3 regions of the Jeotgalibacillus haloalkalitolerans genome follow, and region 3 is predicted to be linked to each of the others. Evidence: riboswitches for the same ligand, from Rfam matches in the RefSeq annotation. Region 3 holds a riboswitch; each other region holds the start of a gene.
The links. Region 3 has a riboswitch for S-adenosylmethionine ahead of UFB30_RS01940 (sulfite oxidase-like oxidoreductase). Riboswitches for the same ligand answer to the same signal wherever they lie in the genome.
Positions count from the first base shown of each region.

Region 1: another riboswitch for S-adenosylmethionine. It lies ahead of UFB30_RS00415 (transporter substrate-binding domain-containing protein); the one in region 3 lies ahead of UFB30_RS01940 (sulfite oxidase-like oxidoreductase).
Region 2: another riboswitch for S-adenosylmethionine. It lies ahead of UFB30_RS13545 (methionine biosynthesis PLP-dependent protein); the one in region 3 lies ahead of UFB30_RS01940 (sulfite oxidase-like oxidoreductase).

Region 1 covers NZ_JAXQNN010000001.1:78,593-89,591, reverse strand. The annotation lists gene UFB30_RS00450 (hypothetical protein) at 1-188, opposite strand, end outside; gene UFB30_RS00445 (aldo/keto reductase) at 354-1,289, opposite strand; gene UFB30_RS00440 (hypothetical protein) at 1,323-1,583, opposite strand; gene UFB30_RS00435 (peptide-methionine (S)-S-oxide reductase) at 1,596-2,072, opposite strand; gene mmuM (homocysteine S-methyltransferase) at 2,219-3,145, opposite strand; gene UFB30_RS00425 (amino acid ABC transporter ATP-binding protein) at 3,142-3,912, opposite strand; gene UFB30_RS00420 (amino acid ABC transporter permease) at 3,912-4,631, opposite strand; gene UFB30_RS00415 (transporter substrate-binding domain-containing protein) at 4,653-5,462, opposite strand; SAM riboswitch class I at 5,564-5,668, opposite strand; partial or broken gene UFB30_RS00410 (ferritin family protein) at 5,995-6,432, shown strand; gene UFB30_RS00405 (NAD(P)/FAD-dependent oxidoreductase) at 6,795-8,021, shown strand; gene UFB30_RS00400 (b(o/a)3-type cytochrome-c oxidase subunit 1) at 8,151-9,803, opposite strand; gene UFB30_RS00395 (cytochrome c oxidase subunit II) at 9,803-10,276, opposite strand; gene UFB30_RS00390 (cytochrome C oxidase subunit II) at 10,295-10,417, opposite strand; gene UFB30_RS00385 (Crp/Fnr family transcriptional regulator) at 10,803-10,999, opposite strand, start outside.
Region 2 covers NZ_JAXQNN010000005.1:112,935-123,933, reverse strand. The annotation lists gene UFB30_RS13585 (uracil-DNA glycosylase) at 1-354, shown strand, start outside; gene UFB30_RS13580 (sodium:calcium antiporter) at 590-1,591, shown strand; gene UFB30_RS13575 (amino acid ABC transporter permease) at 1,630-2,307, opposite strand; gene UFB30_RS13570 (transporter substrate-binding domain-containing protein) at 2,333-3,181, opposite strand; gene UFB30_RS13565 (Gfo/Idh/MocA family protein) at 3,624-4,604, opposite strand; gene UFB30_RS13560 (FusB/FusC family EF-G-binding protein) at 4,798-5,430, shown strand; gene UFB30_RS13555 (DUF4003 family protein) at 5,471-6,460, shown strand; gene UFB30_RS13550 (type 1 glutamine amidotransferase) at 6,492-7,196, shown strand; SAM riboswitch class I at 7,680-7,777, shown strand; gene UFB30_RS13545 (methionine biosynthesis PLP-dependent protein) at 7,854-8,969, shown strand; gene metC (cystathionine beta-lyase) at 8,966-10,135, shown strand; gene UFB30_RS13535 (SDR family NAD(P)-dependent oxidoreductase) at 10,417-10,999, shown strand, end outside.
Region 3 covers NZ_JAXQNN010000001.1:393,190-404,188, forward strand. The annotation lists gene UFB30_RS01925 (methylthioribulose 1-phosphate dehydratase) at 1-426, opposite strand, end outside; gene UFB30_RS01930 (2-hydroxy-3-keto-5-methylthiopentenyl-1-phosphate phosphatase) at 423-1,088, opposite strand; gene UFB30_RS01935 (2,3-diketo-5-methylthiopentyl-1-phosphate enolase) at 1,093-2,310, opposite strand; SAM riboswitch class I at 2,387-2,495, opposite strand; SAM riboswitch class I at 3,087-3,208, shown strand; gene UFB30_RS01940 (sulfite oxidase-like oxidoreductase) at 3,468-4,130, shown strand; gene mtnK (S-methyl-5-thioribose kinase) at 4,146-5,360, shown strand; gene mtnA (S-methyl-5-thioribose-1-phosphate isomerase) at 5,357-6,406, shown strand; gene UFB30_RS01955 (sugar ABC transporter substrate-binding protein) at 6,639-7,787, shown strand; gene UFB30_RS01960 (sugar ABC transporter ATP-binding protein) at 7,784-9,322, shown strand; gene UFB30_RS01965 (ABC transporter permease) at 9,345-10,298, shown strand; gene UFB30_RS01970 (mechanosensitive ion channel) at 10,624-10,999, opposite strand, start outside.

The DNA of each region.
Region 1 (10,999 bases), 310 kb from region 3:
GGGCGTCTTTTGTGATTCTTCTTATCACAATCAGCTGCTGGAATAATGTCTTTTGTTTTTATAACGGTCTGAACCATAATACGGGTTGCGCCCACGTCGGCCGCTACTGCTGCTGCCACGATACCCGCGTCTCTTCCCGCTGCTCGATCCGTGACGGTAATGTCTTCTTCTGCCACTGCTGCTTCCACGTTTCTTTAATTCTTTGGAAATGCCTTTGATGATCTTTTTGAACATTGAGCATCCTCCTTTAATTCAGGGGTGTACCATTTAGAGATGAAAAACACCCTCTATCATGAGCATAAAGCGGCTGTTCATTTTATACAACTGAAATGTATTTCCTCACTGCCATCCTGCTACCACGGCAGGTTGACATCCTGAATGTCTTCATGCCACATTTCTCTCAGCTGATTGATAATATTTTCAGATAAGCTGCCTTCTGATGCGGAACGGTTCTCATTGAACTGCTGAATATCTTTCGCACCGGGAATCACCGTGGATACTTCTTCGTGTGACAGAATAAATTGCAGTGCTGCACGGGCCATAGGAATGTCGTTCCCGATCATGCTGCGGACTTGTTCGACCAGCCTGCCTCTTTGTTCAATCTCCTCAACACTCCATCTGCTTCTGATCCCGCTGAAGCGGCTGCCCGTGTCATACTTGCCGGTCAGCCATCCGGAATCCAGCGGCACCTTGGCAATCACACCTGTTCCCTTACGCTCAGCTGCCTTTATCGCAGCTGCAGGCTCCTGATGGAAAATATTAAACATTACCTCAATCACCTGACTATCCGTATTGTTTAACAGTTCATTCATTTCTCTTCCTGTATCAACTGAAGCCCCATACGCCCTGATCTTACCCTGCTCTTTCAGCTTTTCCAGCACTTCAAACTGCGGACTGTTTCCGTTCAGACTTTCAAACGGAGGGTTATGAAGCAGCAGGCTGTCGAGATAGTCTGTCTGTAAACGCTGCAGACTGCCTTCCACTGATTCAATCAGTTTTTCAGGTTCAAAGCTCTGTTCACCGTTTTGATGGTGGCCACATTTACTGCTGATGACCACCTGCTCCCTTTTTCCTTTAAAAGCTTTTCCGAGCAGTTCTTCACTCTTCCCTGAACCATAGTTAGGCGCCGTATCAAAAAAATTACACCCGGTATCCAATGCTTCGCTTACTAAATGAATCGCTGCAGCATCCGTCATGCTGCCCCAGTCTTTTTCATTACCTAACTGCCATGCGCCAAAGCCGATTTCTGAAACTTGAATGCCTGTGTTTCCTAAGCTGCGCTGCTTCATAAAAACTCCCCATTTCATGATTTAAAAGCCTGCTTACTTCCTGCGCCGTTCCATCTCATAAAGATCATTCTCAACCTTAAGAAAATACGCTTTTACTATATGTAATGACATACCCAACACGAGTAAAATCAATCCACCAACGATACTTACCGATGACTTAACTGTCCTTTGAACGAGTAATGTGCCGTACTCTTCAAAAGACGCCTCGAAATCCCATGTCTGTGTCCAGCCGTAAATAATTAAAATGATGCCAAGTAAACACGCAGTGATACTGAGCCATTTTAGCCCGTTCATCGGTTCTCCCCCTTACGCTTCCCGGTACTTATTCATCAGCTCTTCAGAAATATGACAATAATCATCCGGACACTTATCCAGCCGGTCCTGATGCTCCTCTGCGCTCCGCACATAATTTGTGAGCGGCAGCACTTCAACCACAATCCGGTCAGCGTCATCTCTCTTTTGGATAAATGCCCGCGCCACTTCTAGATGCTGAGGATCTTCGCTGTAAACGCCCGTTCTGTACTTCTCTCCCACATCAATCCCCTGTTTATTCAGACTGTATGGGTCGATGATTTCAAAGAAGTAATTCATCAGCTCTTCCATTGTCACGACCTTTGGATCAAACTCAGTTTTTACACATTCTGCAAATCCGTCGTAGTCACCATCAAGTGTACCCGTTGCTCCATTCGCTCTCCCTGCTTCTGTCGACGTCACGCCGGGCAGCGTTTTGATAAATGCCTGTACGCCCCATAGGCAGCCGCCGGCAAAATATACAGTTTCCATTTGATTCACCTCTATGTTTGTAAAATGATCAGTTTCTATACCTGATTGTATCATTCATAAGGTTCATCATTTCAAAACAACAAAAAGCTTCTTTCAATAAAAAAGATCAGGCGCTCTATTCATCTGCCTGATCTTTCACCAATCTATTATTCACGCGCCCACGCAGCAATCGCCCGAATATCCTCAGGCGTTGTTCTGCAGCAGCCGCCGATGATCCGGGCACCTGCCTTATGCCACTTCTTTGCATCCTCTGCAAACTGATCTGACGAGGACTCTCCGCCCCATACTTTGGTGACTGCATTATACTTTTCACCGGAGTTCGGGTAGACAATCACAGGTTTTGCCGTCCGGCTTTTTACTTCATTAATCAGGGATTCAATCGTCTCAGGTGCTGAGCAGTTAATGCCGACTGCAGCCACCTGCTCCTGCTCATTCAGCCACTCTGCACAGTCAGCGATTTTTTCACCATTGCTGTTATGTATTAGGTCCTTTGCGCTGAAGCTGATCCATGCAGTCACTTCAGGGAATTCGCTCAACACTTCCACAATGGCTTTCGCTTCCTCAAGGCACGGAATCGTTTCGCACGCTAACAGATCCGTTCCTGCTTCAACTAACACTTTGATCCTTCCTTTGTGAAAGGCAACCAGTTCATCAAAGCCTGCAGCGTAATCTCCGCGGTATTCAGATCCGTCTGAAAGAAAAGCGCCATATGGACCGACTGAGGCTGCGACTAAAGGCTTTGGACGACCCGGCTGCCCAGCCCAGAATTCATCGCGGGCTTCTGCTGCAAGCTGGACTGATTTCGTGATCAGGCTGACTGCTTCTTTCTCAGACAGTCCTCTTTGCTGATACCCTTCAATGGTTGCCTGATAGCTGGCAGTGATCGCACAGTCAGCGCCTGCCTCAAAATAATCAAGGTGAACCTTTTTAATCAGCTCCGGATTTTCCAGCAGAATTTTTGCTGACCATAGCTGGTCGTTCAGGTCGCATCCATAGCCCTCAAGCTCAGTTGCGAGTGCGCCATCAAGAATGATGATGGGATAGTCATTCAATATATTTTCAATCGGGTTCACGCCAAATCATCCTTTCTGTCTTCCTGCTGTTCAGAACGCTTTGACCGCTTTAAAAATTGCTTCGTTCTTTCCTTTTTCGCATGGTTAAACAGCTGATCAGGTGTTCCTTCTTCTACAATCAGCCCGTCCTCCATGAAGATCACCCTGTCTGAGATTTCACGCGCAAACTGAAGCTCGTGCGTCACAATGAGCATCGTTTTTCCTTCTTCAGCCACGCTCTTAATCGTTGCCAGCACACCGTCCACAAGCTCAGGGTCCAGAGAGGACGTTGGTTCATCAAACAACAGGACTTTCGGGTTAAGTGCCATCGCACGGGCAATGCCGACCCGCTGCTGCTGACCACCGGAGAGCTGCGCCGGATAATGATCGAGCCGGTTGGATAGACCGACCTTTTCAAGAATCTCAAGACTTGTCTCTTTCGCCTGCTCCTTCTTCAGCTGCTTCACGCTTGTTAAGCCGACCATTACGTTTTGCAGTACAGTCAGGTTTTTAAACAGGTTGTACTGCTGAAAAACCATGCCGGTTGCCGTTCTTAAAGCCAGGATATCTGACCTCCCTGCCGACTCAGCGTCTACTTTTTTACCAGCAAGCTCAACGGTTCCGGTAGTTGGCTGCTCAAGAAAGTTGATGCATCTTAACAGCGTTGATTTCCCAGACCCACTCGGTCCTAAAATCGATACGACTTCTCCTTCACGGATGTCCAGGTCAATCCCCTTCAGCACATGCTGGCTGTCATAATACTTATGAATATTTTCAAGTTTAATCATCACGCAATCCCTCTTTCATATCTGCGGGCCCGCTTTTCGAGTCTGACCAGCAGCCGCTCTACAACGATACAGAGAATCCAGTAGACAATTGACACAGCGATATACACCTCAAAAAACGCCAGCCCGCGTGAGCCGAGAATTTTTGCCTGCCCCATCACGTCCACGACACCAATAATGAATACAAGGGACGTATCCTTGATGGTGCTGATGAACATGTTTCCAAGGTTCGGGATCGCGACGGTTAAAGCCTGCGGGAAAATGATTTTCGTCATCATCTGCACCGGGCTCATCCCGATTGCTTTTGCCGCTTCAAACTGACCGCGGTCCACTGACTCAATCGCAGACCGGATCGTCTCAGACAGATAAGCCCCAAGGTTAATTGAAAACGCCAGCAACGCATAGACTTCAGGCGATATACTGTTCACATCTGCTGATAAAAGCACGCCGTATTCAATCTGCAGATAATAAATTACTTTCGGTATCCCGTAAAACACAAGATAGATCTGTACGAGTAGAGGCGTTCCCCTGATAAATGAGACGTAGATTGACGTAATCACGCTCAGTACAGGCACCTTATAGATTTTAATTAATGCCGTCACAAGCCCGATGATCAGGCTGATCACCATCGAGCCCACAGCGATGCCAATCGTAATCGGCAGACGCGACAGGATCGCGGGATAGCTCTCTATGATAAAGCTGATATCCAGTAAATTTTCCATTCTCTCTTACCCTCCGGACGCTTATTCAGGAATGTATTCTCCGCCTGTCCATTTCCGTGACAGTTCAGCTAATGTTCCGTCCTGCTTCAGCTGCTTGAGAATCGGGTCAATTAACGCCTTCAGCTCCTCGCCCTTTTCACCGTGCTTCAGCACAATGCCCATCTGATCATTCACAAGAGACTGCCCGACGATCTCAACGCCCAGCTCATTTTTCTCAAGCACTTTATTCATCATAATCGGGTCATTCACATAAGCATCCACGCGTTCATTCTGCACGTCCTGTAACACCTCAGCAGGCGTTCCGCTTTCACTGTACGTTAACTCTATCGGAGTATCCGCTGTCTCGTTATACTCTTCAAGCAGCAATGTATAGGAATCACCCGCAAGCGCACCCACCTTCTTCCCTTCAAGGTCCTCAATCGTCTGAATATCCTCTCTGCCTTCCTTTACAGCAATCACCGTTTCAGCTGCAAAGTAGGATTCATCTGTAAATAAATACTTCTCCTCACGCTCAGGTGTTTTGGCTATCTGATCGGCAACCGCCTGAATTTTATTCGATTCAAGCGAAAGAAACATACTGTCCCACGGAACCGCCGTGAACTCAAACGTATAGCCATCCAGCTTTTCATCGATGGCCTTCACCACATCAACGTCATAGCCTGTCAGCTCATTGTTGTCATTTGCAAATGCAAATGGCGGATAATCATTCTGCGTCCCGACGATAATGACCTCATCGCCGTTTGCCGCCGTTGTTTCATCTGAAGAACAGCCGCTTAAAGCAACGGCCCCAGTCAGTAAAAATAGTGATAAAAATAAAGGTTGTCTTTTCATGATGTACGCTCCTTTTATGTATGTAGTGTGAATTTAATTGATATGTCAGCCTGATAAACACAAAAAAAACCACTTCCAATAAGAAAGAGGTTTTAATCTGCTTCTTATCTCTCAGAATGACAACATTCTGCAGGAATTAGCACCTCTCATAACATGATGGTTGCTGGACGTCACAGGGCCTGTCCCTCAGTCTCTCTGGATAAGTTATTAAGTTTTTTGATATGTACGATCGTATTGGACAACCGGCCTGCTGTCAAACAATTTTTTCAACATTTTGCTATTTACTCTCACATTTACTGAATTAGGAATACGTTTTCATTTCTTTTATATCAGCACTGTTTAACTTTTGCTTTTTCACAAAAAAAAAAATTTAATTGCTTACTCTAAACATTCACTGAGTCCTCTATTTTTTATGTACATGTCCATCGCGTCGAACTGTCACTTTCTTCTTCAGAAACCCTGATTTTACACACCAGCTTCACGACTACGAATAGAATAACTTAACATTAAAAAGAAGGTGACACATATGTATAGACAATTTGAAAACTATGGCGCGATCGGGGCATTAAATGCAGCTTCATTATCCCTGCCTCAAATGCTCACTTATGCCCTTCAGGATGAGTATCTGGCGCAGGCAAGATACAATAACATCATTGGAACCTTTGGTGACATCAGAACGTTTGTACAGATCCGGGCGGCTGAAATGAGACATATCATAGCGTTACTGCCACTGTTCGAGCGATACCAGGTCCCATTACCAGTGGATGAATCCCAAAATTTTATCACAACGCCTGAAAGTGTGAAGGCTGCATTCGCATCAGGTGTTCAATGGGAAATCGATAATATTGCGATGTACGACAGGTTCTTATCATTTAACATCCCGAATGATGTAAGATTCGTTTTTACTCAGCTGCGTAATGCTTCTTTGAATCATTTAGCCGCATTTGAAAGAGGCTTGGCCAGAGGCTGATTTCACAAGGAAGCATCCTTAAAAATGAATATATATCCTAATTATAACATTTTATTAACATTTACACTTAGTTAAAGTTGGCTGTTGATTTCCGCTCCAGGGGGACGCTTTCCGTGGCCGGGCGCTGAGCCATCAGGCTTCGCCGTGATCGTCTCACCTGTCCCTTCCTGCCACAGGAGTCGCCCCCTTTCACTCCAATCAACAGCTGTGCAGAAACAACAATGAACTTTAACAAAGCGAATATTTAAATAAAACTCAGCCAAAAGCTCCTGAATTTTTCCCACGCTATTGCAGATGCTCAGCATATCCGGCAGAAATCCGGGCATGATAACCTTATCTATTCTATTTTTGGGAGGATTCACATGAAACGTCAAACCGGTACCTATTACTGGCCGACCACCTTTCCAGATGCTCCGGCTTATCCGCTATTGGAAACAGATCTGTCCTGTGATGTGCTGATTGTTGGTGGTGGCAGCTCGGGTGCACAGTGCGCATATTATCTGGCTGATCATGACCTGGATACTGTAGTCATCGAAAAGTCAAGGATCGCAAGCGGCAGCACTGCAACAAATACAGCCCTCCTTCAGTATTCCGGGGAGAAGATGTTCACGCGCCTGGTCAATACCTTTGGAGAAGAGTATATTGCGAGACATCTGCAGCTGTTAAAAGAGGCGATTAATGAGATAGAAGCAGCCTCAAAAAGCAGTTCAATCGACTGCGAATTCACCAGAAGAGATACCCTTTATTCCGCCAGCTGTCCCGAAGACGTGGACAAGCTGAGGAAGGAATATAAATATTTAAAGCAGCATGACTGTGAAGTGACTTTTTTAGAAAAAGATGAGATTGAAGCGAAGTATCCTTTCAGCCGGGAAGCTGCGATTTATTCTTACAATGACGGGGAAATTAATCCGTTCACCTATACGCATGCGCTTTTCGAGGAGGCGGTCGCTCAAGGGGTTCGTGTATATGAACATACTGAAATGAACGGACAGCACTTCGATCAGGAAAGCGGCCATATGATTGTGACGACCAAGAACGGCTATGCCATTGAGGCGCGTCGCGTGATCTTTGCCGCGGGGTATGAGGGCTTGGATATCAAAAATGAGAAGAAAGCTTCTTTTGAAAGTACATTCACGGTCACTACTAAACCGGTAGATGACCTGTCCGCCTGGTACAATCGTACACTTCTGTGGGAAACCGCCCGCCCCTATTTATATTTACGGACAACGCAGGACAACCGTGTGATTATTGGCGGACTTGATGAAAACACAGATGAAGAAGGAGACAGAAATAGTAAATTAATTCATAAAAAATATCAGTTAATTGAAGAGTTTAATACGATGTTTCCAACGATCAGGGTTGAGCCTGAATTTTATCTGGCTTCATCCTATGGCGGTATTGTAGATGGTGTGCCGGTTGTGGGGAAATATGAGGAATTCCCGGGCGGCTATTTTGTGTTTGCGTTTGGTGATAATGGGATGGTGTATGGGCAGGCGCTGGCAAAGCTCGTTGCCGAAGAGATTGTGAATGGAAACAGTGCGGATCTGTCGATGTATTTGCAGGACCGGCCGCTGTTGAAAAAAGTATGAAGCGAAGGCTGGCAGAGACCAGCCTTCGCTTCTTTAGTCTTCATCCGTTGTTAATTCCACATACATACCGGTTGTTAAAATGATGACCAGAAAAAAGAAAATCAGCGTTAATACCATTTCACTCAACTCCTACCATGTGATAAATCCTCTTGACCCCGGTGGTGCATGCTGGATCATCTGGGCAATTGGGATGGCGTACGCGATGATGATGAGTACGAATGCAATACCGATCCATACAAGCCAGTTCTCGAGTATTTTCGGTGTTGCCCGTTTATCACTTTCAGCGAGCGGAAACTCTACAAATTCGTGCGGCTCAACAGCTTTTGGTGAGACGAATGCGCTCATGATTACGATATAAAGCAGCAGCATAGCTGAAAGGAAAAGAATGCTTCCACCGACGGCCATGGTGACGTGATTTGTCAGAATGCCATCAAACCATTCCAGTGCAGATTCGTGACCGTTATAGTTTGAATACGCAGTACGTCGCGGGGCGCCAAGCAGGCCGAGAATATGCTGGGCTGTACTCATTAACAGCATGCCAACTGCCCATAATCCGATCTGGATAAAGCCTAATTTCTTCATTGTGTTCGAGAACTTTCTGCCGGTCAGATAAGGGATTAACCAGTAAGTCAGCCCCATAAAAGTCATCGCAACAGGCGTTCCAACGGTAATATGAAAGTGTCCGACGATCCAGAGCGTGTTGTGCACGATTTCATTCAGCTGAAAGCTTGCGTTAATGATTCCGCCGGCGCCTCCCGGAATGAAGAAAGCCATGGCAATGAAAATGGATGTAAACCGCAGATCCTTCCACGGAAGCTTTGTGAACCAGCCGAATAACCCTTTCCCGCCATTTTTCCGTCCAGCGCGTTCAAAGTTTGCAAACATAGAGAATGCAGTCATCAGAGATGGAAGTATGACCATGAAGGTGAGCACCACCTGCAGGAACTTCCAGAAATCAGAGATCCCGGGCTCCATCAGCTGATGGTGGAAGCCGACAGGAATGGAGAACAGGATAAACAGGACAAACGCAAGACGCGCCAATGAATCACTGAAGACGGGTACGCCAAGAATTTTCGGCACGACTGTATACCATGCCATATAAGCAGGCAGCAGCCAGAAGTAAACGAGCGGGTGCCCGAAATACCAGAACAGCGTACGACTTAATTCGACATTAATCGTGTCCACCCAGCCGAATGCCCAGGGAATGTACTGAAATAAGACTGTCGCAACCACACCCAGGCATGCAATGACCCATAGAGCGATTGTCGAGACCGTCATAAAGGCAAAGAGAGGACTAAGTTCACCGCGATTTGCTTTTCTCCATTTCATATAGTGGCCAACGAGTGCAAATCCCATGATCCAGGAGCCGACTACAAATAAAGCGAGACCCACGTAATACCAGGGGTTTGCCATTAAAGGTGCGTAAAACGTATAAAGAACGGATGCTTCCCCAATCACAATCATGACTGTCGCAAGAATCGTTCCTGCAAGCATCACCAGAAATCCGATCCAGTTCCAGAGCAGCACTTTTGGACCGAACGCGCCAAGGCTTTTACTCATACCCGAAATAAAAAATGCAAAAATGAAAAATGTCGTAAAGATAAGTGCAAGTAGCACGCCGTGTGCCGTTAGAATCTGATAGTAATCCAGCCATGCCGGGAGCTCCAGTTGGTCGTTCCGGATAAATACCTGAAGTAAACCGGCAAGTGTTCCGATTAAAAATGCGGTGTAGGCGACACCCATATTCCAAAGCGCTAATTTACGTTCTCCAGCTGCCAGCATTATTCTGTCACCTCAATTTCTGTGTACATAAAATGGTGACCTGTTCCGCAGTACTCATTACAGATAATCAGATATTTCCCCGGTTCTTTAAATGTGTATGACTTTGTCGTCACCTGACCGGGCACAACCATCATATTGACGTTTGTGTTATCAATCGTAAAACTGTGAACCACGTCTGTACTGGTTACTTTAAAAATGATTTCTTTACCAACGGGAACTGTTAACGTCTGTCCGCCATCGTAGGCAAACGCACTTGCGACAATCGCTGCCTGATAAGTATCGTCATCCAGCTTTTTGACACCCGGTTCATTAAAAGGAGCGGTTTCCCTTACCTTCTCAGGGTCGATTGTTTCGATTCCGCCTGCAGGTGTGTGATCATGCGCGAATGCATTCACACCAACAATGCTTAAGAATGCAATGAGGCATACGGTGCCGAATACGAGCCATATTTTTTCGTACTTATGAAGATGCATGGTGATTCTCCTTTACGGTTATTGGGATAAATACATCAGGTAAACAGCTATCCACATCGCGACGATGACAAATCCAACAAAAAATACGCTGACTAATGTTCCCTTCAGATTTTCTTCGTTCGCCTGTTTTTTCTTAGCCACTTCAGTTCACCTCTCCAACATTGATATTGGGTTAAGCGTAAAGGAATCACGTGCTGACCACTGTGATAAATATCACATCTGTGACAAAAATTAACCTGAAACTTTGATTCTTTCATTTTTTCGCCAAATTTATTAAACCGTTTCGCTGCGCTTCGGGCGGACGCTTTCCGCGGGGACGGCGCTGAGCCTCCTCAGGCTTCGCCTTCCGGGGTCTCACCTGTCCGTCACATCCCGCTGGAGTCGCCGCCCTACGCTTCGCTCCACTTGGATTTTATTCAGTATATTGTTGTGATTTATAAAATAGATGTTTTAGCTAAACTTTTAATTGATTCATTAAAAAAGCAATAAAAAAACTACTATTCTCTGGTGTGAGAGTAGTAGTTGGTTAGTCAATGCGGCAAAGTGTGAGTGGACAGTTTTCGCATTGGATTTCGTTTTTTAGGTAGGCGAGGTCGCGGATGAGGATTTTTCCGTCGCATATAGAGATGATTTCCTGTTTTTTCAGTTCGGATAGCATCCGGTTTGCCACTTCGCGTGCCATTCCGCAGAAGTTGGCGAGGTCCTGGTTTGTGAGGGATACGT
Region 2 (10,999 bases), on a different contig from region 3:
AATCGTGCACCGACTGCCGGTGAAATAAAAGCGCATGCACCCATACTGGATTACGAAGTGAAAAACGTAAATGCGCCGCTCATTGTGACGCTCGGTAATATTGGACTCCAGCGGCTTGCCGGAAAAGATAAAAAGGTGTCACAGGTTCATGGTCAGCTATTGAAGCAGCCGGTCCAGTTTTTAGAAAGCCCGGAGGACAGCACTTTTAAATGGACTGAAGAGACCTATGAGATCTTTCCGACTTTTCATCCTGCCGCTATCTTTTATAATCGCAGTCTGGAAGAGAAGCTGAAAGAAGATCTGGAGAAGCTGAAAAAACTGATAGATGATCGGGGATTAAAACAAAAGAATTAGCTTAATAGGTTTCAAAGCACGCAGGCTATGGTATATTAGTAGAAACGAATAAGTCCCTAAAAAGGGGAGTAGCGACCTTCACGGGTCAATGAATCGTCATTACGGCAGAATTTCTGCTCGGTTCATTGAGCTCTGTCACACACAGAGTACGCAAGACCTTTTTATGAGTTCTCAAGTAAAATGAGCGCTCATAAAAGGGTCTTTTTTCGTTAACAGTATTTGAGGAGGAATTTCATTGGTTTTTGTATGGTTTTTATTAGCTGCTGTTGTAACTGTTTACGCAGCGATTAAATTATCCACATATGCAGATGTCATCAGTACGAAGACAGCGATGGGCGGCATGCTTGTCGGAACGCTGCTATTAGCTGGTGCCACATCTTTACCGGAAGTAACAACGAGTTTATCAGCTGTTGTGATTGATAATCCGGATATTGCAATTGGAAATATGCTGGGGTCAAACCTGTTCAACTTATTTATTATCGCTGGTTTTGATTTGTTTTTCCGTAAGAAGCGTCTGTTTTTAGATGCGAGTAACAGTCATTTATATACAGCGGGTCTCGGTCTGCTGCTAACTGTCTTAACGCTGATTGCACTTTACCTGAGAATAGATACGACGTTCTTAGGAATTGGTCTTGATGCATTCATTATTGCAGGGGCTTATATCATCGGGATGATTATTATCAGTAAGATTCCTGACAACTCTGGAGGGGTGGAGCCGTCAATTCCGCGTGAAGAGGATAAAGAGGTAGCGGCAAGCTTTTCAATGAGTGTCAAGCATGCTGTCATCGGATTTATCATTGCTGCACTGGTCATTATGGGAGCAGGTACAGTGCTGTCGATTATGGGTGATGAGATTGCTGTTGTTACAGGGCTTGGTTCAAGCTTTGTCGGGAGCTTTTTGATCGCGGCGACAACGTCACTGCCTGAAGCAGTTGCTGTGTTTGTCGCACTGCGTCTGAAGAATGTGAACCTGGCACTGGGATCGATTCTCGGAAGTAACATCTTTAACATGCTGATTATCGCAGGATCTGATGTATTTTACCGCGGCGGATCAATTCTGTCAGCTGTATCGGATTCGCACATTTTCACTGCCATCGGTGTGACGATTCTGTCGATCATTGTGATGTTCTCAGTCGTTAAAAAGAAGGCAAGTTCTACGTTTACGTATGTGTTGCCTTCACTGTTAATTGTAATTGGGTACTTTGTTGTATCTTATCTGATTTTTACCGGATCATAAAAAAATGCTCGCCGGATTAATTGTCCGGCGAGCGTTTTCTATAGATACTCTTCATAACGTTTTTCGAGATAATTCTGGAATACAGTCATCAGTGAGCAGATTCCCCAATAGATCAGCGCAACCACAATGTACATGGTCATAAAATCGAATTCCCGGCCGCCAACGATACGCGCACGCTGAAAAATATCAGGCACCGTAATAATCGCAGCAAGAGAAGTCGCTTTGATAATATCAACATATACATTACCAAGAGGCGGTATGGCAATTCTGACTGACTGTGGAAGTACCACGCCATACATTGTCTGCCAATAAGTAAGCCCTAAAGCTTTAGAGGACTCCCACTGCCCTTTATCCACCGAAGACAGCGATGATCTGATAATTTCAGCAATGTAGGCTGCACTGTTAATACTAAAAGCAATTAACGCAGCATTGACCGCTGGAATCTGCACACCAATCACTGGCATACCAAAATACAAAAGAAATAAAATAACAAGAATCGGCACGCCCCGCATAAAGGAAATGTAAGTACGTGCAGGCCAGCTCAGAATGCCGAATTTTGACGTTCTGGCAAGTGCGATAAAAAAGCCGAGAACAAGACCGGCCGCCATACTGACAATGGAAATCAGCAGCGTATAACCAATCCCCGACATTACAAAGGGAAGAGACTCCCAGGCAAGTTCAGGGTTAAATAATAAATCCCAGCGGATTCCGTCCACAGCGACCGCTCCTTTCTATCAAAATCTATTCTTCAAAATCAATATCAGGTTTTTGTGTTACATCCTCACCACCGAAGAACTGTCCTGAGATCTCAGCAATTGTGCCATCCTCAAGCATTTCTTCAAGTGTAGTGTTTACCTGTTCAACAAGCTCTTCATTTTCTTTACTCATCACAAGTCCTACTTCAGAAGGGCTGTACTGCAGATCAGGGTGAATCACAATGCCCAGGTCAGGAAATGCCTGAAGTGCAAGTGTCTGAAGGTAATAATCATTCAGGATAACATCAGTGTTACCTACTGATACATCACGCAGATACTGTTCGTTTGTCGCATTATCATAGATGACTTCTTCAGCACCGTATTCACGTGCAAGATCCATATAAACGGAAGTAGCAGCACCGGCCGCGCGTTTACCTTCAAGATCTTCGAATGTTTCAATTCCTGAAAGGTCGTCCTCACGTACAATTGCTGTACCATATGAATATTTAATTGGCGTAGAAAAAGCAAACTGTTCAGCTCTTTCTTCTGTAATTTCGATATCGTTTGACGCCAGGTCAACCTGACCAGTATTAACAGCTGTCAGCATGCCGTCAAAACCGATTTCTTCCCATTCCACTTCAAGGTCCAGGCGATTTGCAAGCTCTTTAACAACTTCTACTTCAAAGCCAGTCAGCTCATCTGTTTCATCGTCATAAAACGAAGTCGGATAAAGTGTTCCTGAAGTAGCAACCTTCAGCACGCCTTCCTCCTGAATGTCATCCCACGCAGTAGTTTCTTCAGATGCAGAATCATCAGAACCACCACAGCCTGCAAGAACTGCTGCAGCTAAAAGACCGGCAGAGACGGTACGAATATTTAACTTCTTTATATTCACTTTGTAAATCCTCCTTAAAATTAATCCTTTAAAAACATAGCATTTTAACAAATATGACACAAGGGTTAAATCGGCAGGAAATATTCGGATAACGCTTACATGCAGGGGGTATCCGGATTGGCGGAGTGAAGGTGCAGAAGAGGCTACGGGAATTGTTACAGTAAAGTTGCGGGACATGGTGGTCGTGGTGCCGGGATGGGAAGGGTGGTGGAAAAGTCAAAAAGGTGAATGAATAAAGCTGATAGGTGATGTAAATAAGAAAAAAGGTGTACGATAAATGCCCGCCTCAACGGAAGGTGGCTTAATCAATCTAAAAGGTGATTGAATCCTTTAAAAGGTGATCGAATAAACGCCATACGTGTCGGAATTAAAGCCAGCACCCCACCCCCGCCACACCAAAAAAGCAATGAACGTTTCCGCTCATTGCTCCTATCTTAACCACTTATTCACGATCAAGCGGGTAAATAATTCCCTGCTGTTTTCTGATCTGCTCCATCAATTCAACTGTCTTTAATGAAATTTCATGTGTGTTAATATCCGACTCGATTTTACCTGCTTCCGCTGTCTTGATGAATTCTTCTATTTCATAGGACATTGAAGGCTTTGTCTGCTCTGTTGTGTGATCCACAGCGCCATCTCTTGTTAAAAGTGTCACTTTACCCGGTGAACTGATATGGTCAATATGAATCGCACCTTTTTCGCCGGCGATTTCACTCGGAAGAAAGCTGTCCGCAATTTTTGAGTAGCCTGCTGTGACGTTCATTCCTTCATATGAAAGAAGCACGGCACCCTGTCCATCCACGCCAGTGTGAAGAACGGTGCTGTCTGACTGAACCGCATCTGGAGGTCCGAAAAGTGAAATGATCGGGTACAGCGTATATACGCCAAGGTCCATCAGTGAACCGTTAGCCATATCAGGCTTGAAAGCATTCAGAATCTCTCCGGCTTTGAATTTGTCATAGCGGGAAGAGTACTGACCGTATTGAAAACGGACCTGTCTGATCGTACCAATCTCAGGCAGCAATTCTTTTACACGCTGGAAGTTGGGCATCACTGTTGACTTCATTGCTTCCATCAGAAGTACCTGATGGGTTTTAGAAGCTTCAATCATTTTTTCAGCAAGTGCTTTTGTAGCAGTCAGCGGCTTTTCACAAAGGACTGGAATCCCTTTTTCAAGACAGGTTAATACCTGTTCGTGATGCACGGCATTAGGGGTTGCGAGGTATACTGCATCAATCTCCCCGCCTTCACACATTTCCTCAAGTGATGTATATGTATAAGACAGCTGGTGCTTCTCAGCATATGAAAGAGCTGTTTCTTTCTTTCGTGAACATACAGCCGTTACGCTTGCATGATCTGCTGCACCCGCACCTTCTATAAAAGTATCTGTAATCCAATTTGTTCCGACAACGCCAAACCTCATCACTAATCAATCCTTTTCATGTCATTTGTTATCAGTGTACATACAACACATAAAATATGCCAGTGGGTGCAGTATGCGTCAAAGTATTTAAAATGGGGTATATGCATAAAGAAGCAGAGGATTCGTGAAACTATTGAGTAACATATACAGTATATAAAGTATAAGTTCAAATGAAGTAAAGGGGCTTTTTTATATGGAGCATTTTATCTCTAATGAACAATTTAATATGATTAAATCACAGATTATCGGTATGCAGAGGCAGGCGAACGTGACTTCGGATGAGGGAGTTAAAACTGCGGTAAAAGAAGCGGCAGAAGCAAAGGTGCATGATATATTTCAACACCTGACACCTGATCAGGAGAAGCTGATTTCAGGTATTGCATCCCTTGAAACTGAAGAAGAGCGGACGAAATTTCTGATGGATCTGATGCCATACAGAACATCATTTCCAGACGTGACACCTGCAGATTTACGCGGGCTTTTTCCAAAGGTGAAAAAATTACCTGTTCCTGATCTTGAAAATATGGATTTTCGTGCACTGACTTACCTTGGGTGGAAGGATATCGGGCAGAGTAAACAGTATTTTGTATATGTAAGAGATGGAAAGTTGAAGGGAATACAGGGAAGGTATGTGATTTCAGCTAAAAAAGGGATCTGCAGCCTATGCAACCGTTTTGGTGACGTGGCGCTGACAAGCATTCAGAATAAGCCGCGTGAATCAGAGGGGCTGAAATCCTACGGACAGTATATTTGCTATGACAGTAAGGAATGTAACCAGTCAATTCAGGATTCAGCTCAGCTTGAAGCGTTTCTTGGCCAGGTGTAATGGCAAAAAAGCTATACAATAAGTCAAAAGGGTGATTCAAATGGACACAAACGAGCAAATCAAACAATACCTGTCAATTTATGAACAGCTCAGAAAGAAATACCGCTGGCGTGTCAGCAATACATCGCTTATGATGTTAGCCGGTCAGCTGGTGGCTGCTGAAAAGCCGTTTGAACTTAAGAGACTGATTTCTTTAAATGAAAAAATCAAGAAAGAGTCCAGCCAGTTTTCCTATATTCAATCAGCAGATCTGCGGCTGATGCTGACAGGGCTGCTGGTATCAAACTTTGATGAACCGAAAAAATCATTTGATGACATGATGCTTGTCTATGAAAAGTTGATCGAAGCAGGTTTTTCAAGAAGTCCGCATGCCTACATTGCAGCGTATGCCCTCTACGTTTCACTCGACACAGGTTCAGAAGAGGAAATGGATGAGCACGTGAAGCGCGCTAAAAGTATGTACAGCGGTATGAAAAAGCAGCACTTCTTCTTAACGTCACATGAAGATTATCCGTTATCTGTGCTGCTTGCAGAAGAAGAAGGGGAAGAGGAGGAACTGCTCGACGATATGGCTTATTACTATGATCAGCTCCATATCGTTCTGGCTAAGGGGAATAACCGCCAGTTCTTATCACAGATTCTTACATACGGGCGACAGGATAACAGACAGCTGCTCGTACAAAATACAGTTACCTGGCTGGATGACCTGAAGACGAACAAAATTAAGCTGCGCGGTAATCATCTGCCGATTGTCGGCGTACTGGCACTTGCCGGGACGCCCTCAGCGCTGTTAAATGAAGTGAAAGAAACATATGAGCAGCTGGTTGCCATTAAAAGCTTTAAATGGCATAAAGATCTTTGCTTTATGACAGCTGTGAGATTTGTGCTTCAGAAAAAAGTCGAGGAAAATAACGTGCTTGATGTGGGACTTGCATCAACAATCGAGTCGATCCTGCAGGCACAGCAGGCGGCTGTCCTTGCTGCGATCTCAGCAGGTGCAGCAGCATCAGCAAGTTCATCGAATAATTAATGACTGAGGTCATGGGAAAGAGGAATGTGTCATGAGGTTTATTTGTCTGCAGCACGTCTGGTATGACAACGCGGGGTATCTGGAAGAATGGTCAAAAGCCTGGGGCTGCGAGCTCCATTATATAGACGCGAAAAAACCGGATGATTACCCTGTACTGAAGGATCAGGATGTGCTGGTCATTTTAGGTGGACCGAACAGTGTACAGGAGCTGCCTGAAACTGCCTGGATGCAAAAGGAAGTGGATTACATTGAAAAAGCAATCAATGAAAAGCGGAAAATCATAGGCATTTGCCTTGGCTCCCAATTGATTGCCCATATTCTTGGCACAGAAGTTTCGAGTCTTCCAAAATATGAAATGGGCTGGGCAGAATTGAATTGGCATACCTCTTTTCTTGAAGACTTTGATGTGGATCAGCTCACCATCCCGATGTTTCACTGGCACAGTGATATTTATGATTTGCCCAAAGGTACTAAGCCGGTAGGGAAATCCGAAATAACACCAGTCCAGGGCTTTTACACAGACCACATTCTGGCATTTCAATTCCATCCTGAAATGACGGTGGAAGGCATTCAGAATCTGATTGATCACGATGATCAGGAAATCGAAAAGCGTGATAAAACAGTTGATATGGAAGGACCAAGAGCGGATCCGGGCTACGTGGAGCAAAGTCATAACCGCTTTCAGCCGATCCTTGAAAAGTTTTTAAATGTCCATGGTGAAAAAAAGATTGATTAAAGACTGGACAAAGATTTGAATTGTGTATACAATAATAATGAGATTCATTCTCAATTAAAAATAAAACGTCGCACTTACTATATAAGCCTGTAAACAGTCGTTTCGCACCGGCTTTTTACAAAGAAGGCGCCGAAGAAAGCGACGCCCCCTCCCTTAACCGCACGCTGCCTGACACCAGCGTGCGGTTTTTATGATGTTTTTCCTTTTCAAAGGGGCTGCTCGGGTTTCGGGTCACATTTTAGAAATTTCAGGTCAGTTACTTAGAATCCAGGGTCAGATTCCGGGAAATTGGGGTCACATTTGGCCAGGGGTATGTAATTTCAGTTCACATACCTGAAATTTGCAGTCACATCGCTCTTCCCGCTCCACCTTTATTCCAGCCACATATTTCCTCTCATTTTCATTTTTTTCTGTGAAAAATCTTGCACATTCTCTCAATATGATGTAGGCTAGACAACAACTATTATTTTCAGACAATTTCATAACTTATCCAGAGAGGTGGAGGGACTGGCCCTTAGAAACCTCAGCAACCGGCAGTGCACGGTGCTAATTCCAGCAGGCGATCAGCCTGAAGATAAGAAGAATGCTTACTAAGACCTTCTCTTATCAGAAGGTCTTTTCCTGTATATACAGAACGATTTTGAAGGAGCTGCTTTTATGACATCAGTTGAAACCATCCTTGCCCAGCTTGGAAACAGAAGTGAAGAATTAACGGGAACGGTGAATCCGCCAATCTATCTGTCAACGGCCTACAGACACGAAGGACTTGGACAGTCCACCGGCTATGACTATACGAGAACGAAAAATCCGACGAGGGCGATCCTCGAAGAAGGGATTGCAGCACTTGAGGGCGCGGACCAGGGGTTTGCAACAAGCTCAGGAATGGCGGCTGTTCAATTGGTGTTGTCAATGTACAAACCGGGAGACACCATTTTAGCTTCTGATGATTTGTATGGTGGCACATACCGTTTATTTGATCATTACAGCGAGCATTATGGCATAGAGTTTGTGTATGTTGATACAAACAATCCTGATGAACTCCAGCAGGCCTGTACGGAGCGGGTGAAGGCAGTCTTTGTGGAGACGCCGACAAACCCGCTGATGAAAATAACGGACATTAGACAGGTAGCAGATTTTGCCCGCGATCAGCAGATTCATCTCATTGTTGATAATACATTTTTAACGCCTTACCTGCAGCGTCCAATTGAGCTTGGAGCAGATATCGTCATTCACAGTGCAACAAAATACCTCGGTGGTCACAATGATGTGCTTGCAGGTCTGGTTGCAGCGAAGGGTGAACAGATTTGTGAAAAGCTTTTTGCGATCCACAACGGAGCAGGCGCCGTCCTTTCGCCGATGGATTCATGGTTGTTAATACGCGGAATGAAGACACTGGCCCTTAGAATGGACCGCCATCAGCAGAACGCAGCGGCAGTAGCAGCCTTTCTTGAAACGCAGCCGCAGGTAAGAGACGTAATCTATCCGGGAATTGGCGGGATGGTGTCATTCAGGCTTGAGCATTCAGAATGGATCGATGCATTTTTAAGATCAATTAAGGTCATCTCATTTGCTGAAAGTCTCGGTGGAGTGGAAAGCTTTATTACGTATCCTGCTACCCAGACGCATGCTGATATTCCTGAGGCAGAACGTGAAGCAAAGGGCGTCTGTAGCAGACTTTTACGTTTTTCTGTTGGCATTGAACAGTCGGAGGATTTAATCACTGATTTGAAACAGGCGCTTGAAGCAGCCGGAAAAGGAGGAGATCATTTATGACACGTCATTTTGATACGAAATTACTGCACCAGCCATCATATATTGATAAACAGACAGGGGCTGTCAATGTGCCCTTGCATTACTCATCGACCTATCATCAGCAGTCGATTGATGAATTCGGTCCATATGATTACAGCCGCTCAGGGAACCCGACACGTGAAGCACTTGAAGAAACCATTGCTGATCTGGAAAACGGGCACGCAGGCTTTGCTTTTGCATCAGGAATGGCTGCGATCTCTTCTGCGTTCATGCTGCTCTCTGCAGGTGACCACGTCCTCGTCTCAAAGGATGTCTACGGCGGCACGTACCGCATGATCACAGAAGTATTAACACGCTTTAATATTGATCATTCATTTATCGATATGACAGATCTTGATGAAACGGCACGTAACGTTCAGCCGAATACCAAAGTGATCTACGTGGAGACGCCATCCAATCCGACGCTCAATATTACTGATATTGAAGGCGTGGCAAAAGTGGCAAAAGCACACGGCTGTCTGACGTTTGTGGATAATACGTTCATGACGCCGCTTTATCAGAAGCCGCTTGATCTTGGAGCGGATGTCGTGTTACACAGTGCGACAAAATTCCTTTCCGGTCACAGTGATGTGGTCGCAGGACTTGCTGCGGTAAAAGACGAGGAAATTGCCGCACAGCTGAAATTCATTCAGAATTCATTTGGCTCGATTCTTGGTGTTCAGGACAGCTGGTTACTGCTGCGCGGGTTAAAAACACTCAGCGTCAGATTAAAGCAGTCATCTGATTCAGCAAGAGAAATTGCACAGTTTCTTCATCACCACCCGCTTGTTGATGAAGTCTATTATCCGGGCTTTTCATTTCACGCAGGATATCATATTCATCAGAGGCAATCGACTGGAGCGGGCGCCGTACTATCTTTCAGACTGCCTGACAAAAAAAGTGCCGGCGTACTCGTTGAAGCAATGAAGATTCCTGTATTTGCAGTCAGCCTGGGTGCTGTCGAGTCAATTCTGTCATACCCTGCAACCATGAGTCACGCCGCAATGCCGCCATCAGAGCGCGAATCACGCGGTATCACCTCAGGTCTCCTGCGTCTGTCAGTCGGTCTGGAAGACACCGAAGACCTGCTCGCTGACCTGCGCCAGGCACTTGATAAAGTTGGCGCGTACCAGACGCTGCAGGTATAAAGCAAATACTGGTTGTAATGATATTAGATATTCTATACGACAAAAATGATTTCCATAATCATAGTGTAGCGGAGCGTAGAGCGGCGACTCCGGGACGAGTAGCGGGAAGCTGAGACCCCGCAAGGCTTGCCTGATGAGGCTCAGCAACCGCCGTCCGGAAAGCGTCCGCTCGAAGCGCAGCGAAACGGTTGAAAAGACTGAAACAATTTGTTCCAGTCTTTTTTGTTTGCCCGCAAAAATCAGTGGTAAAGACTTCTAAATACTTTTTAGGAGGATGACCAATGATTTTTGCACAGGATGGATTGAAAGATCAGCACATTTTAGTCACAGGCGCAACCGGTGGAATCGGCTGGCACACAGTCATAGAGGCACTAAAAACCGGCGCAGCAGTCACAGCTGCCGGGCGTAATATAGATAAGCTCGATGATCTGAAAGAAAAATGCCAGGAAGCAGGAATCGAAGCGAAACTGTTAATTGTCTCAGCAGATCTGAACGAGTCTGAAGACAGAGAAAGACTGCTTCAAAAAGCAAAAGATTATGCCGGACCGGTTACAGCACTTGTCAATTCAGCCGGTATATCCGGAGGTGATACGGTTGAAAATTTGTCAGAAGAAGATATGCGTAAGGTGATGGAGCTGAACTATTTTTCCACCGTGGCACTCACGCAGCTCGTCTACCCGGAAATGAAGGAAGCAAAGGCTGGAGCAGTCGTGAATGTATCGTCATTATCCGGTCTGAGGGCAACACATGGAAACACTGCCTATGCCGCATCCAAGTTTGCAGTGATTGCCTTTACTCAGGCATTCGCTCATGAAGCTGCAGCGCATGGTGTCAGAGTAAATGCAGTCTGTCCGGGATTTGTGG
Region 3 (10,999 bases):
AATCGGCACCCGTAATACAGCGTCTTCCTCCCACAGGTTAAAAGCTTTAATGAGCTCCTGGTGCTGAAAAGTGATTTCACCTTTTTCAGCGTATAGCTCAGAAATCACATTGTTGCTGACCGTATGGATGTGGAGGGAGCAGCCTGCGTCTGTCAGTTCGTACACTTTTTGATGTAAAAGCGTCTCAGCAGAAGGCTTCAATCCGGTCTGTTCAACCGGCTGGCTGTGCTGATCCACTAACAGAAAGTCTTCATCTGTCCGCTGGTACTTATCCTTGCCGCTTGCTGTTACCAGAAATTCAAGCGGGTCATCGGATACTTTGATCGACAGGTTGCCGCTTGTACCAGGGAACCAGTTTCTTGCACCAAGAGCATCTTTTACATCGGCAAGCTCCTGCCAGCGGTTCTTAAGATCAAGTGTTTTCAACGGTGCACAACCTCCTTTGACTGTTCAAGATAGGTAACAACTTCATCAAAATGAGTAAAACGCTTGTATGGAAGATTCAGCTCCCTGCATTTTTCCTCAAGGTAATCGCCACAGACAAACACCAGGTCAGCGAGCTTTGCAGCTTCAAGATCTGTAACAGAATCGCCGATGACGATTTTCTGTACAGGCTCATCTGTAAGCTCCCTGATGATACTTGGTTTACAGCAGCCGCAATCATTTGAACAGTGCTTATCACAAGTGTGCGGCCAGGTGATTTGAATTGTATTTCCTGAAAAATCACTGCCGTTACAGTAAAGCTGATTTTCAAGGTTGTAAGGCTTTAGCATGGGCTTTACGAAAAAATCGATGCCGCCGCTGACGATATTCAGCGGGACATTTTCTTTTCTTGTATAGCTGACAAAATCACCAAAGCCATCACGGATTTCAGCCGTTTCGACAACATACTGAATGATCTCTTCTTTTAGAGAAGAAGGGAGGGTTGCGAACATTTTCCCTACGCCCTCGCGGATTGATATTTCCCGGGAAAGAATTTGATCTTTAATCGGCTCCCAGCCCGGGGGATCAAAGTGCTGCATAATTGAAATGATGTTGTCGGATTTTGTGATGGTGCCATCAAAATCACAAAAGATTACGCTTGGCATGCGCTCACCCCCATAATGCAAGTGCCTTCTCAAGCTCTGCTGACTTTGCGGCAGCATCTTCCAGCGTACCGCCTGCCTGAACTTCAGCAATCGCATCACGGAAAGCTTTTGCACCGGCTGCCGCGCCTCCAGGGTGACCGTGAATACCGCCGCCGGCATTGATAATTGAGTCTTTTCCAAAGTCCTCAATCAGCTGTGGAACCAGTCCTGGATGAATACCGGCTGATGGCACAGGGAATGCGCGTTTCAGGCGGCTGTCAGATGTAAGTGCATCCCTGATCGCAAATGTTTCGCTTTTTTCCATCGCCACACTGCCATATGGAGAAGGGAACAGCACGAAGTCTGCACCTGCAAGACGAAGCAGTTTGCCAAGCAATACCTGATTTGAAATGCCGTACAGCGGTGAAGCTGTAAATGCACCGGATACAGCAGGGTGAGCCATAATCGGTACATCAATATATGGATCTTCAGCAAGACTCTGCAGTGTATCAAGCCCGTAAGCAAAAACGTTAAACAGTAATGCATTCGCACCAAGCGAGACTGCTTTTCTTGCTTTCTCTTTTAAATCAAACGTTCTGCCTGAAAGGTTTACTGCATATAACGTCCGGTGACCTGTACGTTCATATTCTTCATTCAGCACCTTCACACCTCGGCGGATCCGGTCTTCAAAAGGGGTGAGCGGATTATCAAATAAAATCTCATCATCCTTTACAAGATCAACCCCACCTGCAGCCTGGGCACGGAGCTGTTCTTCGAAAAGATCTGTTCCGCGGCCGATCATCCCCTTGAAAATACTCATCAGAAGCGGGCGGTCATGTACGCCAAGCTTGTTTCTAATTGAATCAATTCCAAACTGGGGACCGGGGAACTGCTGCTCAAGTGCTTCATCAAGCTCAATATCTACAAGCTTTACTTCACCATCAAGTGACAGCTTTCCAAAAATCGTTGTCAGGATCGCCGGAATATCAGCGCTGAAGTTTGCCGCAGGATACGCAATCTTAATCAGTCCCGCCTTGCGCTCACCGAGGTGAGCCGCTGCATCTGAAGGCGTTGTTTCACTGACAGAGACAACTTCACCCTTATGTTTTTTTAACTGCTCCTGATCAACCGCGGGTAGGTCCGTCCATGAACCGACCGTCAGCCCAAGCGCAATAGACTCAGCCTTTTTTTCCAAATTTCCTTTTGCATCATGTACAAGATAAGTCGCTGTGATTTTTGACATAAAAGACATCCTTTCAAAAACAGAAATAAAAAATCCGCTCCCAAAGAGGAAGCGGACATCAAAATGAACGTTCTTCCTCTTATCCTTCAGCTGTCGCTGTGAGAATTAGCACCTTGAATCAGCGTTAGCCGAAACAGGTTGCCGGGTTTCATCGGGCTCGTCCCTCCACCTGCTCTTTATAAGAGTTGTATAACGTATTCAGTTAGTTTTAAAATCATGTACCGAATTATGGCAGACATCTTCAAAAACGTCAAGCAGATTTTTCAGAAAATTATATTTTTGATTTTTGAATTTATGAGTATAAATTGTGATGTGCTTTATAAATTGGCGGGTGATTTACGCTGCAGGGGGACGCTTTCCGCGGCCGGGCGGTGAGCCAGCAGGCTTCGCCATTGCCTCATCTGTCCCTTCCTGCCGCAGCCCCTTACGCTTCAATCACCCGCTGTGCAGGTACTATGATTTTTTAACAAAGTAAAAATATGAGAGATAGTTGATCAACCAACTATATATTTTTCAAAGATAACTCAGCTGTTGACCGGAGTGGAGGGCGGCGACTCCGGGACGAATAGAGGGGAGCTGAGACCCCGGAAGCCGCAGGCTGAGGAGGCTCAGCAACCTCCGTCCGGAAAGCGTCCGCCTGAAACGCAGGTCAACAGCGGTTCCCGGAAGCCCCCAAAAAATAAATTTAAAAAACCCGTTGACAAACCGTCACTCTATTCCGTAAACTTGCAATTATGAAATCGCAATAAACCAAAAACATCCAACTACATATACCACTCTTATCGAGAGTTGGCTGAGGGAATTGGCCCTATGAAGCCCGGCAACCGGCCCCGCTGTATACATAACAGCAGGGACACGGTGCTACATCCAACAGACGTAATGGTCTGAGAGATAAGAGGTCGAATCAGTCTAATTCTGCCTCTTTCTATCTTAGAAAGGGGCTTTTTATTTTTCACTTTTATAAAAAGCAATTAGTGAATTTGCACAGCAGATGATTGGAGCGTAAGGCGGCGACTCCGGGACGATTAGTTGGAAGCTGAGACCCCGCAGGCGAAGCCGAGGAGGTCTAATGGAGCCACAAAACGGCTCATCCAGGAAAGCGTCCGCCTGAAGCGGAAATCATCTGCCGGCTTGAAGCAAACAAGGAGCGTGAAACAATGGGTAAGGCAGAACGGTTGAAAAAAGCACGGCCGCCGGTACAGAAAAATACACATGATGGCAGACTTCCACCTGGTCAGACGCTGACAGAAAAATTTCCGATTCTGCATGAAGGCGAAGTCCCTGAATACAATCTTGCTACATGGGATTTCACGCTGTTTGGAGAAGGTGCAACGAAAAAGACATTCACTTATGACGAGCTCATGCAGCTGCCGCAGACGACAATCGTAAAAGATATTCACTGCGTGACAAGGTGGTCAAGGTTTGACAATGCTTTTACCGGCGTCACAATAAAGGATTTGCTGAAAGATTTTGAGATCCCTGAAGGCACGAAGCACGTTATGATTTATGGAGATCATGACTACGAGACGAACTTACCGCTTGAGGATCTGCTAAAAGAAGACATTCTGCTGGCGCACTCTTTTGAAGGGAAGCCGCTGACAGCCAAGCATGGTTATCCATTCAGACTGGTCGTACCGCACCTGTATTTCTGGAAGAGTGTGAAGTGGATCAGAGGAATTGAATTTTTACAGGAAGACCGCCCGGGGTTCTGGGAACGCAACGGATTTCACAATTACGGAGAAGTATTCAGAGAAGAGCGTTTTTCAGGAGAGGACTTAGATATTCCTGAAGATGAGTGGCATAAAAAAGAATTTGATTAAAGGAGAGGAACGTCAATGACAAATGTACGTGAGCATGTGTATGAACCATTTACTGAACAGAGTGTCCTCGTTTATTTAGAGAAAAAGGGACTCATTACAGATAAAGAGCAGGTAACGTGTAAGGAAGTTGGGGATGGTAATCTGAACTATGTGTTTATAGTAAAGGATTTGCAGACTGACAAATCGCTTGTCGTTAAGCAGGCGCTGCCTTATGCAAAGGTTGTCGGTGAAAGCTGGCCGTTATCGCTCGACCGTGCACGTATTGAACGCCAGGCACTGCAGGAAGCAGCGAAATATGTACCGACGCTTGTACCGGAAGTATTCGATTATGACGATGACTATGCAGTGACAGTAATGGAAGACCTGTCAGATCACGTGATTCTGAGAAAAGGGTTACTTGAAGGAAACCTTTATCCTCACATTTCAGAACATATCGGAACGTATCTTGCTGAAAACCTGTTCAACGCCTCTGATGAAGCGCTTGGACCGATTGAAAAGAAAAAGCTGGCACGTCAGTTTGTGAATCCGGACTTGTGTGATATTACTGAAAAACTTGTTTTCACAGACCCATATCAGAATGCTGAATCCAATTCCTACCCTGAAAATCTTCAGGAAGCAGTGGAGTCACTGTGGCAGGACGATCGTCTAATCTTTGAAGTCGCAAAATTGAAAAAACAATTCCTGACTGAAGGAGAAACATTGCTGCACGGAGACCTTCATACAGGCAGTGTGTTTGTAACGGAAGAGTCTACAAAAGTAATTGACCCTGAATTTGCATTCTATGGTCCGGCAGGCTTTGATATCGGTGCATTCATTGCTAACCTGACGCTAAACTATATTGCCCAGCAGGAAAGAGCGGATGAAAGTAATCGTCATGAGATCAGTGACTACCTGCTTGAGACGATCGAACAGACTTGGGCAGTATTTGAAAAGCGCTACCGCGAGCTGCTGTTAGAAAAAGGCTTTGAAGAGAGACAGCGGACAGATCAGTATGCAGATTACGTACTTGAAAAGATCTGGCAGGATACGCTCGGATTTGCCGGCTGTAAAACGATCCGCCGCATCATCGGCCTTGCACATGTTGAAGATATTGATGGAATTGAAGACGAAACAGGCAGACTGCAGGCACAGCAGCGCGCGATTGAAACGGGCAGATCACTGATTTTCAACCGTTCTGTATGGCGCTCGCCGAAAAGCCTGACTGCTTATCTGAAGGGGCTGGCAAAATGACGAATTTTATTAAACCGGTCATCTGGGAAGGCGATGCAATTCGTCTGTTAAATCAGCAGAAGCTTCCCCGAGAAGTGGAATATATCTTTTTAAAAACAATTGAAGATGTGTGGAACAGCATAACAGAATTGAAAGTACGAGGCGCACCTGCAATCGGGATCACAGCAGCTTTCGGGCTTGCTCTGTGGGCGAAAAACAGCGGGCTGAATGAGCTTGAGATTCTGAAGTCAGAGCTTGCTGTAAAAGCAGTCTATCTGAATTCCTCCCGTCCGACAGCGGTTAACCTGTCATGGGCGCTTCAGAGGTTACTCAAAGCAGCTGAAGAAGAAGCCTCTGCTGCGAAAGTAATTGAGCGCCTTGAAACAGAGGCAATCCTGATTCAACAGCAGGATGAAGAAACGTGTAAGCGCATTGGGGAGTACGGCTTTTCGCTGCTTCCTGATGACGCAACGGTTCTCACTCACTGCAATACAGGCGCAATCGCTACTTCCAAATACGGTACAGCACTTGGCGCATTTTATATCGCAAAAGAGCAGGGTTCTGATATTCACGTATATGCAACTGAAACGAGACCAGTCCTGCAGGGAGCAAGGCTGACTGCATGGGAACTCCAGCAGGCAGACATTGCCGTCACGCTGATCACAGACAACATGGCTGCTCATGTACTTAAAACGAAAAATATCGATGCAATTTTAGTAGGTGCCGACAGAATTACAGCCAATGGCGACACAGCAAACAAAATCGGTACATACGGCCTTGCCATTTTAGCAAAAGCCCACGGTATCCCATTCTACGTAGCTGCACCGCTATCCACCATTGATCTCGAAACAGCAACCGGCGATGACATCGTGATTGAAGAAAGGCACGCAGAAGAAATCACCCATATCGGCGGCAAGCGCATCGCACCGGAAGACATCAACGTATTCAACCCGGCATTCGACGTCACGCCACACGGTTTAATCTCAGGCATCGTGACGGAAAAAGGGATTGTGACGGGAGATTACCAGACAAAATTAAAAGCATTGTTTGAAGGTGTAACGGTTTAAAATTACTGACTTATAAAAGAATATCAAAGTTTATGCACAGCAGATGATTGGAGCGGAGGGCGGCGACTCCGGGACGATTAGAGGGAAGCTGAGACCCCGCAACCGAAGGTGAGGAGGCTCAGCAACCTCCGTCCGGAAAGCGTCCGCCCGAAGCGGAAATCATCAGCCCGAATATAGGACACCATTTTACCCTGACACTTTACCAAATTAACCTTTTAAAGGAGTGCAGAAAATGAAAAAAGGACTTACTTTACTTTTACTCTTACTAACATTCATCCTTGCAGCATGTACCGACCAGCAGCCTTCTTCTCAAGAAGAGGAAGCACCGGACGAAGCAGTAGCAGAAGAATCAACTGAAGCAGCTGAAGAAGCTTCAACTGACCAAGCCTCACAGGCAAGCGACGCAGAAATTCCGGCAGCAGTAGACAAGCCGCTTAAAATCGCTGCAATCATGGAATTTTCAACAGGCACATTCGCTTCACAGTATGTAAGCGGACTTGAAGCGCAGGTCGAAAAATTCGGCGGAGAAGTACAAATTTACAATGCAAACAATGATTTATCACAAATGGCTAACCATCTTCAAACAGCGATTAATCAGGGGGTTGATGGTATTCTGATCGACCACGGCCGTGCAGAAGCACTAAACCAGGGTGTGGAAGAAGCGCTTGAAAAAGGCATCTCTGTCGTAACATTTGATAACGACATTACTGTAGACGGCGTAACAGCGATCAGCCAGGATGATTACAGTCTTGCATGGGGCACGCTGAAACAGATGGCACAGGACATTGATGGAGAAGGAAATATTGTATACGTATGGGCTGGCGGCTTTACTCCGCTTGAAAGACGTAACGTCATTTATGAAGCATTCCTCGAGCACTACCCGAACGTTTCAGAAGTGGCACGCTTTGGGAGCGTCAGTAATAATACAGCACTTGATTCACAAAACCAGATGGAAGCTGTACTGAAAAAATATCCTGAAGAAGGCTCAATTGATGCAGTATTCGCACCATACGATGAATTCGCAAAAGGCGTGACGCGTGCGATTCAGCAGGCAGGACGCGATGAAATTAAAGTGTACGGCATTGACTTAAGTGATGAAGACCTTCAGATCATGCAGGAGGAAAACAGTCCCTGGGTGACAACCGCTGCAACAGATCCTGCTGAAGTAGCCGGGGTCCAGGTAAGATTCCTGTATCAGAAAATTGCAGGTGAAGAAACACCATCGATCTATGCACTTGACCCTTCAGTCGTAAATGTAAGCGACCTTCCTGATGAGCCTGTCACAATGGCGGATGTCGGTCAGCACATCGAAGGCTGGGGTTCACCGAATGCTGCGCGTTCACCTTGGATGGACGCACTGGAGGCGAAAAACGGACAATGAGTACGCTTCAGGTTCAACAGCTTACAAAGTCATTTGGTCCAGTCAATGTGCTAAAGCAAGTGGACTTCTCAGTTGAACCTGGTGAAGTTCATGCGCTGCTCGGTGTAAATGGTGCCGGCAAAAGTACACTTGTTAAAATTCTGTCAGGTGACTATGAAAAAGACGGCGGCACCATTTTGATGGATGGGGAAGAGGTTCATTTCACTTCCCCATCTGACGCTCAGGATAAAGGCATCGCCATTGTCGTTCAGGAAGTGGATACAGGACTGATTCCAAACCTTTCAGTTGCTGAAAATGTCACGCTTGACCTGACAGTTGGCGGTAAAAATACCCGGCCAATCAGCTGGAAAAAGCGCAAACAGATTGCAGCAGAACGGCTGGCAAAGGTTCAGACGCCTATTCAGCTGAACAAGCTGGTGGAAGATTGCACACTCTCTCAAAAGCAGATGATTCTTCTTGCACGGGCCGTCGCATCTGACGCGAAAATCATCATTTTTGATGAGCCAACCGCCCCATTAAGTGATCATGAAACAAAACAGCTGTTCAGTGTCATAGAGGAGCTGAAGGCACAGGGCATCGGAATGATTTATATTTCCCACCGCATGCAGGAAATCAATCAGATCGCCGATCGCATGACCATCATGAGGGATGGTAAAGCAGTCGCTGTTCATGAAACCGGCAGTGTATCAACTGAAGAAGTTGTCAAAACTATGCTGGGTAAACAGCTTCATAAAGCGGATTATCATCATCGTGAATTTAGTGAAGAGACGGTTTTTGAAATTAAGCAGGTAGCGGTACCTGAGACCGGCAAAGAAATCAGTCTTTCTGTACGCGCCGGGGAAATTGTTGGGATCGCAGGGCTCGTCGGTGCAGGGAAATCTGAAACAGCCAATGCGATTTTCGGTGTGTCGAATGCAAAAGGAAAGTGGCTGGTGAATGGCACTGAAGTAAAAGTGAAAAGCCCTCGTCACGCAGTTCAGGCAGGGCTTTCATTTATCCCGGAAGAGCGTCGTAAAAGTGGTGTGCTGATCGAATCAACCGTTCAGGAAAACCTGTCTCTTCCGGCGCTTCAACACTTCTCAACGGCAGGCTGGATCAACCGGAAAAAGGAACATCAGTCAGCGCTGCAGCAGATTCAGGAGCTTGGCATCATTACATCCTCCCCAAAAGCGCTGATGAAGCATCTCAGCGGTGGGAATCAGCAGAAGGTATCGATTGGGAAATGGCTGAATCATGACAGCAGTGTATTTATGTTTGACGAACCGACAAAAGGAATTGATGTTGGGGCAAAAAACGATGTCTTCCGTCTGATCACACATTTAGCTGATCAGGGAAAAGGCATTTTATATTTTACGAGTGAATTTGATGAGCTGCTTCAGATCGCAGACCGGATTCTGGTCATGGCGGATGGAGAGATCACCGATGAAATGCAGAATCATGAAGCAACAGAAGCGCGTCTCATGACAGCAGCGACAGGAGGGAATGCAGTTGAAACAGCTGAATATCAGCGATTATCCGCAGCAGGCAGATCTTAAGGAGCGGATCGTCAATTTTTTCATGAAATTTGGCACACTCCTGGCACTTGCACTGATCATACTTTTTTTCAGTCTGACAAATGAACAATTTCTAACGTACGGTAACATTACGGATATTCTCCGTTCAATCTCGATCGTGACACTCGTGGCAATCGGCGTCACATTCTCTATGATTGTCGGCGGGTTTGACCTATCAGTCGGATCCACCGTCAGTCTGGCAACTGTTGCGAGCGGTGCACTTTTAGTCTGGTACAGTCAGGAACTTCTTGTCGTACTGCTCGTGCCACTCGTACTCGGTGCGTTAATCGGACTGATCAACGCATTTATCGTGGTGAAGATCAGAATTCCTGATTTAATTGGGACACTGGCAGTCATGTATATCATCAATGGTGTGCATCTGACGTATACAAAAGGTTATTCCATCTATAGCAACATGCCAATGCCGGATGGCAGCGGCACGGCACCGGGTATTTTTATTCCGGCATTTCAGTTTATCGGACAGGGCAGACTGTTCAATATCCCGTTTCCGGTTATTTTAATGGTCGTGATTGTTGCACTGGTTCATTTATTTTTAAATTATACACGTGCCGGTCGTCTGTTTTATATGACTGGTGGTAATAAAGAAGCGGCGCGTTTATCAGGTGTACCTGTGAATCGTTACCGGACATATGCCTATGTAATCAGCGGTGTTTTTGCAGCACTTGCGGGGATCGTTCTTGCTGCACGTATTGGTACTGGACAGGTATCAGCAGGTGACCCGTTACTGATGGACGGGGTTGCTGCTGCACTGATCGGTTATTCGGTATTCGGTGCTGGAAAGCCGAATGTCATCGGGACATTTATCGGTGCCATTATTATCGGGATTTTGCTGAATGGACTGACGATGATGAATGTACCGTATTATGCGCAGGATATTATTAAAGGCGGTATTTTGGTTGGAGCGCTTGCGCTGACTTACTTCAGGAAGAAGGAGTAGAGGATTTTGTGAGTGGGGCGTCGGCGTCGTATTTGGTCCGGTCCGCCGCGTGCGAAAAACTGAAAAGGTGATGGAATTAATCGGATACGTGATTGAATAAAACGCAATGGTGAGTGAAAAAATTGTCCGTAAAACGGAGATGATTGAATAACCAAAAAGGTGACGCAATTACCGGCAAAGGTGAAGGATATACCACAAAAGGTGACTGAATTAACTCCCGTCTCCCCACCCTTGCCGCTAACGACATCAAGCCCATCCCCCGCCCCATAACCAAACCACATAAAAGAGCGCTCATGCCACAGCATGAGCGCTCTTTGCAATTATATTATTCACCGCGACGATCGTTATCAAAATCATCAGGCGCATAAGGGGTGTTGCCGCGCTGATCATCTTCAGGGAAATCATCCGCATCATTCACACTGTCCCAGGCAGATGTGTCACGTGACAGATCATCGCCGCTCCAGTCATTATCAACCGGTCGCTGGTCAGCATCGTCACGAACCGCATCATGTGGCGGTGTTGATGAAGTGTGCTTCGTTCCTTCATGGCGGTTTTCCTGCTTCATCTTTTCTCTTTCCTGTCTTGCATTTTCTTTATTCATTTCAGTATTTTCAGCTTTACGTTCAATCTTATCAAGGTAGCGTGATGCATTGTCGCGTCCGCCAAGTCCGAATGCAAGGCCAAATGCAAGTGCCACTGCA